Regions from separate parts of the Vagococcus luciliae genome, predicted to be linked through region 1. Evidence: riboswitches for the same ligand, from Rfam matches in the RefSeq annotation. Region 1 holds a riboswitch; the other holds the start of a gene.

Region 1 (4,622 bases):
ATCTCACCTTCTTTAAGGTGGTTAGACCCTGTTAGTAGCATCTCTCTCACTTCTTCGTCTTCAACTTGTTCTGCTATCAAACGATGAAGTTTACTAAAATGTTCTAAGTAGTACCCATCTTGAATCAAATAATAGCGAAACGCTTCATCAGATAACGTTCCTTCTTGGATTCCTGCGACAAATGGATGAGTAAAACTTCCTTCCCAATAAGGTGCTGATTTCTCTCGTGCAATTTTTGTAAACATCTTTCTTCCTCCTAAGTAATGATTAATATAAGTTGTGATACGATCGTTAATACGCCTAATGTAGCTAAACTTTTAGGACACACTTTATATTGTGTGTAATGCGTCCTTTCGCCTTCTTCATCAAATCCTCTTGAAAACATGGCCTCTGTGTAACTATCCCGCCAATGATTGGCGACAAAAATAACTTTTAAATACATCAATGGCGAATAAAAATGTAGTTTTTTCCCACGAAATAAACTGGCTTCCCTTAGTGCTACGATCTCTCGTTGAATCACAGGCATCGCATGTAAAACAACTAAAATGCCGTAAACAAATGACGTTGGTAATTTTTTTTGCTCTAAAATTAAGAGTAATTCTTCTAAGTCGACACCAAATGCAAACACCATGCCTATCGCTGCAAAAGCAAAGGTTCGACTCACTAGAACAAGACCATAATCAGGATTATTTCCATATAAATAAACTGACCAATACGTTCCTAAAGCTGGAATTAATGGAAAAAAAACTAAACCAAACAACCCAAACCATTTTTTCTTACTAATAAGATACAAAGCACTGACTAACACAACAAACCAGTTTAACGTCACAGATGAGGTAAATGACAATTCAATAGTCAAAAGTAGTAGTAGTCCGCTTAGCACTAAAGCAGAACTTTTCGTCACTGACATCTTTTAACTCCTCCTTTACCGAATAATCTTGTTGCCATAATTGTTTCTTATCTAAATGCACATGATGTTGACTAACCCCATCAAGTGGCGCCAATCGATGCGAAATAATAATCATATCTTGTCTGTTCGCTTGCCTTTTAAACCAATTAGCAAAATAGTTGGCAGCACGTTCATCTAAACCTGAAAACGGCTCGTCTAATAGTAAAAACGGCACATCTAAACTCAGCATCGTCAGTAATTGAATGCTTTTTTTCTGTCCTTCACTGAGATGGAACACGCTCCGATTAAGTAGTGGTTCCAATCCTAAAAACTCAATCGCTTCCTGTCTTTGACGTTTAGCGTCCTCCCACTGATACTCGCTATAAGTAAATTCTTCAGCTGGTGTGAGTGTCACGAATTGTTTTTCCGCTTCTTGAGTAACTAAGGATAATGTCTGATATAGCGTACGGCTTTTTTTAAGCTTTTTATCGTATAAAAACATCTTACCTTTATAACGATGACATTGTGCTATCGAACGAAATAACGTTGATTTCCCTGTTCCGTTATTTCCTGTAAGTGTGGTGATTCCTTTAGAAAAATGAAAAGAATCTTGACTAAGTAACTCGCGTTTATTTTGCTTGTATCTGACACCTTCTAATCTTAAAATGGTATCCATAGATGCTCTATGATCCGTCAACAGGACATTTGTCTGCTCTTGCTTTAAAAGGGCTACTGGAACTTTTTGTAATACTTGATTATCTAGTGTCACCCATGTATCAACCACATCAGCATAATCATTAAAATCATGGTCGCAAATAATAATCGTCTTACCTTGATTTTTTAATTGATGTAACTGTTGAATCAATAATTTTCTTGTTTTAGGATCAATACTGGCAAACGGCTCATCTAATAATAAAAATGGACTTCTCATCGCTAGTAAAACAGTCAATGCTGCTCGTTGCTTTTCCCCACCTGATAAAGTTGATAACTGTCTATCTAATAATTCTGTCGTATCTGCTAATAAAACAGCCTCGTGCATTTGTTCCGTGATATCACTAGGTTTTGTTTGCAGATTTTCTAAAACAAAAATAATTTCACGACGTAGTGTTTTCATTGTAAATTGTTGGCCAGGATTTTGAAACATCATACCAATCTGTCTAGCCTTATCAGACATACTCGCTTGTGTTAGACTCTTGCCATCAACGGTGATTGTACCTGAATATGGCACACCAGCAAATCCAGCAATGGCTTTTAATAACGTTGATTTACCACTACCACTGGTACCAGATAGCAAAATAAATTCATGAGGAGAAAAACCAAAGTCAACCTGACGTAACACCTCTTTATCGCCACGTTTAATCGTCAACTCACTTAATTCAATCCCTCTCATTCTTTTACTACCGAAAGCTCTTGTGAACGGTTATAAAGCTTCATGACCATTGACACCACAACAACGCCAAAGAACGTCACCGATAAAAATCGCACAGCAAGAAGTGATAAAATCATTCCAATTGAATACGTTCCATATCCAAATTTAAAAAATTCATATACAAAACTTAAGACCGTTGTACCAATTGCCCCGTAAAATAATGGCACGATGTCGTAGCGTTTATATCGTGTTACCATAAACCCTAGTTCTGTTCCAAGTCCTTGGAAAAAACCTGAAATAAGAACACCTGGTCCAAAATACGTGCCATATAACATCTCTGCTAATGCAGCCAACATTTCTCCTAAAATGGAGCTTCCTTTTCTAGGAATTAATATCCCTGCCATTGGTGCTGCCATTGTCCATAACCCAAATAATATTTCATTAGCAAAAGGACTTAATCCAAGTGGCGTTAACACAGCTGATAACCCTGCATATAAAAATCCTGCCCCCATAAATACTCCGCCAAATAAAAAGGCTAATAATGCTAATAAAACAACCTCACGTAATGTCCATTTACCCTTCATCTTACCCATCCTCCTATATTTAAAGTGTTGCTAATCGTTGGCTCTTGTTGTATAACTTCATCACAAATGATACAACCTCTACTCCAAAAAACATCACTGATAGTAATCTCACTAAAAATAGTGTCGTAATCATCCACCATGGATACACATGAAAGCCATATTTAATATATGTGTGAATGAAACTAAAAATAGTTGTTCCAATAGCTCCATACACTAGCGGAAGATAATCATATCGTTTGTACCCTGTTACAATAAATCCTAACTCTGTCCCAAGACCTTGAATAAATCCTGATAATAAAACACCTGGTCCAAAATAGCTACCATAAATCATTTCAGCTAAGGCTGCTAATACCTCTCCCAAGATGGCACTGCCTTTTTTAGGAATTAACATCGCAGCCATTGGTGCTGCCATTGTCCACATTCCAAAAATCACCTGTTTCCCAATTAATCCCAACCCTAATGGTGTTAGTAAAATATTTAGTGTCGCATTTAAAAAACCTGCTCCCATAAAGACTCCACCAAATAAAAAAGCTAAAAACGCAAGTAATACTACCTCACGTAACGACCATTTTTGTAACAAAAAAAAACCTCCTTTTTCTCATTAAAAGAAACAAAGGAGGTTTGTACATTCTGATTCACTATAACAATTATCGACACTCATCCAAATAAAAAAGCCCGTCCAAATAAATTGGATGGGCGTAAATAGACCTAGGTTCAATGTTTTGTCATAAATGACACATTTCTCTTCGCCAGTACTAACTGGATCAGATTCCATGGGTATAATCTCAGCTTTACGCACCCCAAATGTTTCTTATATTCAATTCCATTCAAATATAACACGCTTTCATAGAATAGCCAACCATTTTCACAAATCTTTATAAATATAGTGATATTAATAAAAAAAGTTAAGCGACTAGTCGCTTAACTTTTTAATTTTCAGGTATGTCTGTCACAAATTCTACCGCATCAAGTTTAAATAAATCTGTTAACAACTCATTTACTACTTTAAATACGTCATCATCTGATTCATAAGTAGGTTTGACTTCTTTTTCAATTTCTTGATTTTTAAAGCGTAGTCCTTGATAGGTTTCAAATACATCTACACTGTTGTTTGATGTTTCAAACACATCATAATCACCTGTCACATCATATTCTTGACGTTCTTTATAACCATGCTCTCTCACAATTGGGCGAAGAAGTGACACAACATCTAAATTCGGAATCCCAATCATTTTACCTGACAATTCTACCTCATAAGTAGCGGTAGCAGTTGTTGGGCAGACATTACATCCACCATGTACAATTTCAGTTGTACAATGTACCATTACTTTTTCCATCTTTATCACACCTTTGAGTTTACTGTTATTTAATTAACTCAATTATAGCATATCCATCAAACATATTAACGAAAAGCATAGATAATTTCAGTCATACCAAACATCATAAAATAAAACCCTACTAAAAAGCTCAATGTCAAAGCAGATGATAGTGGATTTGCTAAAAGTATGAATCCTACAATCACACCTAAAATATTAATAATGATTGAGAACCAATAGTAACCTGTATTCAAATTTTTTAAAGCATTTGAACTAAATAAACCGACTAATGAATCAATTAAAAACCAAATAGCAAACACAAATGGTAGAGCCACAACACCTGCAGAGATATTAAATAATAAAAAGATACCAACAATGATATCAAAAATACCAACTACTATTGGCATTGTTGCAGAAAAACCTATAAATTCTCTCACTTTCTTTCTTAAAAACAATTCAAAAAT
Region 2 (4,622 bases), 400 kb from region 1:
TACGTATATTAAAGATGAAATCAAGCCTTCTTCTAATAAAGTCAAAGAATTATTTGACGGTATTTTCATTCCTACAGCAAAAGATTGGGAAGAATTAAAACAGTCTATTAAACAATATGGCTTATACCATCAAAATCGTCTAGCCGTTGCACCAAATGGCTCAATTTCTTATATCAATGATACTAGTGCTAGTATTCATCCAATTACTCGTTTAATTGAAGAACGTCAAGAAAAGAAAATTGGAAAGATTTACTATCCAGCACCTTTCTTATCTAATGACACGATGCCATACTACACATCAGCTTATGACATGGATATGCGTAAAGTGATTGATGTGTATGCGACAGCTCAAAAACATATCGATCAAGGGATGAGTTTAACGCTATTTATGCGCTCAGATATACCTGAAGGCTTGTATGAATGGAAAACAAAGACAACAAAACAAACAACACGTGATTTAAATATTTTACGTCACTACGCATTCCATAAAGGCGTTAAATCAATTTACTACATTCGTACTTATACTGATGACGATGAGGAAATTGGTAGCAACCAATGTGAAAGCTGTGTTATTTAAGGAGGAACAATAAATGACCACGTTAGACAATAGCTATTACCAAGCAATTAACTGGAATGCTGTTGAAGACATTATTGATAAGTCCACTTGGGAAAAATTGACAGAACAATTTTGGTTGGATACACGTATTCCTTTATCAAACGATTTAGATGATTGGCGTAACTTTAACGACGATCAAAAAGAAAATATCGGTCTGGTATTTGGTGGGTTAACACTACTAGATACGATTCAATCTGAAAGTGCCATCGAAGCCTTACGAAAAGACAGCCGTACACCTCATGAGGAAGCTGTGTTAAACAATATTCAATTTATGGAATCTGTTCATGCCAAAAGTTATTCATCCATCTTTAGTACACTAAACACTAAAGCTGAGATTGAAGAAATTTTTGAATGGACAAACACCAATCCTCAACTACAAAAAAAAGCTGAGATTATTAATGAAATTTATTTAAATGGATCCCCACTACAAAAAAAAGTAGCCAACGTGTATGCTGAAACGTTTCTTTTCTACTCTGGTTTTTACGCACCATTGTACTACTTAGGAAACAACAAATTAGCAAACGTAGCTGAGATTATTAAATTAATCATCCGTGATGAGTCAGTTCATGGGACTTATATTGGGTATAAATTTCAACTAGGTTTCAATGAATTAAGTAATGAAGAACAAGAAGAAATGAAAGAATGGATGTATGACTTACTCTTCACTCTTTACGAAAACGAAGAAGTCTATACTGAATTATTATATGATAAATTAGGTTGGACAGATGAGGTTAAAACATTCTTGCGTTATAATGCAAATAAAGCTCTAATGAACTTAGGGATGGTTCCATTATTCCCAGATACAGCCAATGACGTGAACCCTATTGTCATGAACGGCTTATCAACTGGTACAAGTAACCATGACTTTTTCTCTCAAGTAGGAAATGGTTATTTACTTGGGACAGTAGAAGCAATGGAAAATGATGATTACTTAATCGGTATGTAAAACCAAAAAGACTCACCCGTTTATTACAAAACTCTAAAAACACACCCGTTTTATTTCACATAAATTCAACGGGTGTGTTTTTATGGTTAAAAGAATATCTCACCCAGTAGAAGTAAAATAAAAAAGCCCTCCCTAATTATCAAGGAGAGCAATTATTAATTAAAAAAGCGATTGTATCTTTTTGTAATATATGTCACAACTAATAAACAGAGACTAGAAATGATAAGTACAATATTAACACCCAGCTTATCTGATACAATACTTAACAAGATTAAACTTAAAGAAAAAATCAATGAACATAATATACACTACTTGTTGAATAAACTGATGCAATTTTTTCTGAGGATATTTTTTGTTATGTAACTGTCACTTGAGGAATATTTTTCATTATTTTTTCTACTTTCACTTAGGTGAATAATTTCATCACCTGTTTAAATTATTTACACTAAGTGAAATGGTCTAAATTTGTCTCATAAGATGCTCCTAGCTACGATGTATTTGTTTAAGTTTACCACTTTTAAAACAAAAAATAAAACACCCCTTTATTAAAGAGTGTTTCTTCAAATAGATTAATTATCTTGTGGCATAAATAGGCTTTTATTTTTATTCAAGATTAATAGTAAAATAACCATTGTCACAACACCAGTCAGTAAACCACTTATCCCATTTGCTACTAATGAATACGTCACTGGGGATAATCCCCAAATGGCATATTTACCCCAAAAGATAAATCCGGCAATAAAATGAAAAATGTAACGCGCTAACACACCAACAAATGTTCCAGAAACAACATATCTCCAAGCATTTGATGAATTAGTTTTCAAAGTTGCTTGTAGTTTTTTACTAAACAAGCCAGAAAAACCAGCCGCTGCAAAAGCAAAAATGTATTCAATAATAACTTGAGAGACGGTTAAAAAATAAACTTGTCCCATTAAAAAATGTAGTAAGCCCCAAACTAACCCAGCATATATTCCCGGTACAGTTCCACGACGTAATGCATATAATGTTAAGGGAATCATTCCTAAGGAAACAGAAAATCCTGTCCCTATATTTAATGGAATAAACGATAATGCCATTGATAATGCGGCAACGATCGTCCCCTCTAAAATAATTCTTGACCTTTTAGACATAAAAAAACTCCTCCTATTATTGATTCATACGTGACCAATCAACAAAAGAGCAGTACTTACTTGCTACCACTTCACACAATTCCTACGATTGAATTAACAATATCAGGTTCGAGGGTTTAGAGTTTAGACTCATTCTCAGCTTGAAGGGCTCCCCTTTGTGACGGTTATGTATTTGATTTATTCCACACACAGTATGTCATGTATCCGCTTAAGAGTCAAATTAATCACTCATACTCTGTTAATCATCTAATTATTTAATTATTCAGATACAATATTTTTACAAATTTGAATAATATCAGTCATCCCTTGCGCTAAGCGATGATAGTCATTAACAAGTAAGTAGCATATTTCCTCTATCTTTTTTGCATTCTTTAAAAAATTCTGCTCCTTATTCATAACATAATCATACAAATATTACGTTAATACATAAAGAGTTCGTTGTTGAAATCCCTCACCCGTATCTTTTTTGACATCAAAAAACGCTTCACGATACTTTTTTAAACTTTTCTAGTCTTAATTTTCCTATGCCTTGTCTGAATTTAACATATATTTTATATTACTTTTCTTCTATATTCTAGTGTAAAAGCTCAATAACTCGTAACAATTTCTCTTATAAATACCAAATTTTTATCATCATTATATAAAAAGAAGCTATTTTTGATAAAATAATTTCTTTTACATAACACACTACATACATTTTTCTGTTTCATATAATTTCTAATATAGCTAAAACCATGAATAAAAAATGTGATTACTAATTTCCAATTAATTCTTGGTAAATAGTAATCACATAGATATTTTTATTATTTATATCTTATATAAAAATATTATATTAATTGAGGCAAAATAACATCACACATGATAATAGTAATAAAAAACCAATATAAATTAATTCTATATCAAATTTATCTCCAGTTTTTGGTAATTGTCGTCTGATATTTTTTTTGTCCTTAACAATAATTCTATCCGCCGTCTTTTGATTGCTCATTTTCATCTCAGTCACTTCACTGGTTTCACCTGCTTTAATCGCAAATCGTTGAGGGCTCGTGTCTAACTCATACCCCTCTGGGGCTTGAGTTTCCACAAAGTAATACGACCCCACAGATAAGCCCTCATAATTTAAAATGCCTTTCGCATTCGTGGTCAATTCACTCGCCACTTCCTCACCCGCGGCCGTATACAAACTAAATTTGGCCCCAGATAATACCTCATGCGTTAACCCATCTTCTTTGATCAATCGAACGGCCCCACGTTCTTCCGCCGTCTTTTGATTGCTCATTTTCATCTCAGTCACTTCACTGGTTTCACCCGCTTTAATCGCAAATCGTTGAGGGCTCGTGTCTAACTCATACCCCTCTGGGGCTTGAGTTTCCACAAAGTAATACGACCCCACAGATAAGCCCTCATAATTTAAAATGCCTTTCGCATTCGTGGTCAATTCACTCGCCACTTCCTCACCCGCGGCCGTATACAAACTAAATTTGGCCCCAGATAATACCTCATGCGTTAACCCATCTTCTTTGATCAATCGAACGGCCCCACGTTCTTCCGCCGTCTTTTGATTGCTCATTTTCATCTCAGTCACTTCACTGGTTTCACCCGCTTTAATCGCAAATCGTTGAGGGCTCGTGTCTAACTCATACCCCTCTGGGGCTTGAGTTTCCACAAAGTAATACGACCCCACAGATAAGCCCTCATAATTTAAAATGCCTTTCGCATTCGTGGTCAATTCACTCGCCACTTCCTCACCCGCGGCCGTATACAAACTAAATTTGGCCCCAGATAATACCTCATGCGTTAACCCATCTTCTTTGATCAATCGAACGGCCCCACGTTCTTCCGCCGTCTTTTGATTGCTCATTTTCATCTCAGTCACTTCACTGGTTTCACCCGCTTTAATCGCAAATCGTTGAGGGCTCGTGTCTAACTC

Evidence for each region. Region 1 has a riboswitch for thiamine pyrophosphate ahead of G314FT_RS03570 (ECF transporter S component). Riboswitches for the same ligand answer to the same signal wherever they lie in the genome.
Region 2: it holds a riboswitch for thiamine pyrophosphate, as region 1 does, so the genes downstream of both, thiT (energy-coupled thiamine transporter ThiT) here and G314FT_RS03570 (ECF transporter S component) in region 1, are expected to answer to the same signal.

Annotation. Positions count from the first base shown of each region.
Region 1 is NZ_CP102451.1:677,289-681,910, reverse strand. Features, by position in the region: gene tenA (thiaminase II) at 1-245, opposite strand, end outside; gene G314FT_RS03585 (CbiQ family ECF transporter T component) at 257-910, opposite strand; gene G314FT_RS03580 (ABC transporter ATP-binding protein) at 849-2,279, opposite strand; gene G314FT_RS03575 (ECF transporter S component) at 2,276-2,842, opposite strand; gene G314FT_RS03570 (ECF transporter S component) at 2,862-3,422, opposite strand; TPP riboswitch at 3,567-3,655, opposite strand; gene G314FT_RS03565 (DUF4809 family protein) at 3,772-4,179, opposite strand; gene G314FT_RS03560 (HdeD family acid-resistance protein) at 4,245-4,622, opposite strand, start outside.
Region 2 is NZ_CP102451.1:273,627-278,248, forward strand. Features, by position in the region: gene nrdE (class 1b ribonucleoside-diphosphate reductase subunit alpha) at 1-577, shown strand, start outside; gene nrdF (class 1b ribonucleoside-diphosphate reductase subunit beta) at 591-1,562, shown strand; gene thiT (energy-coupled thiamine transporter ThiT) at 2,132-2,692, opposite strand; TPP riboswitch at 2,755-2,857, opposite strand; gene G314FT_RS01515 (SpaA isopeptide-forming pilin-related protein) at 3,525-4,622, opposite strand, start outside.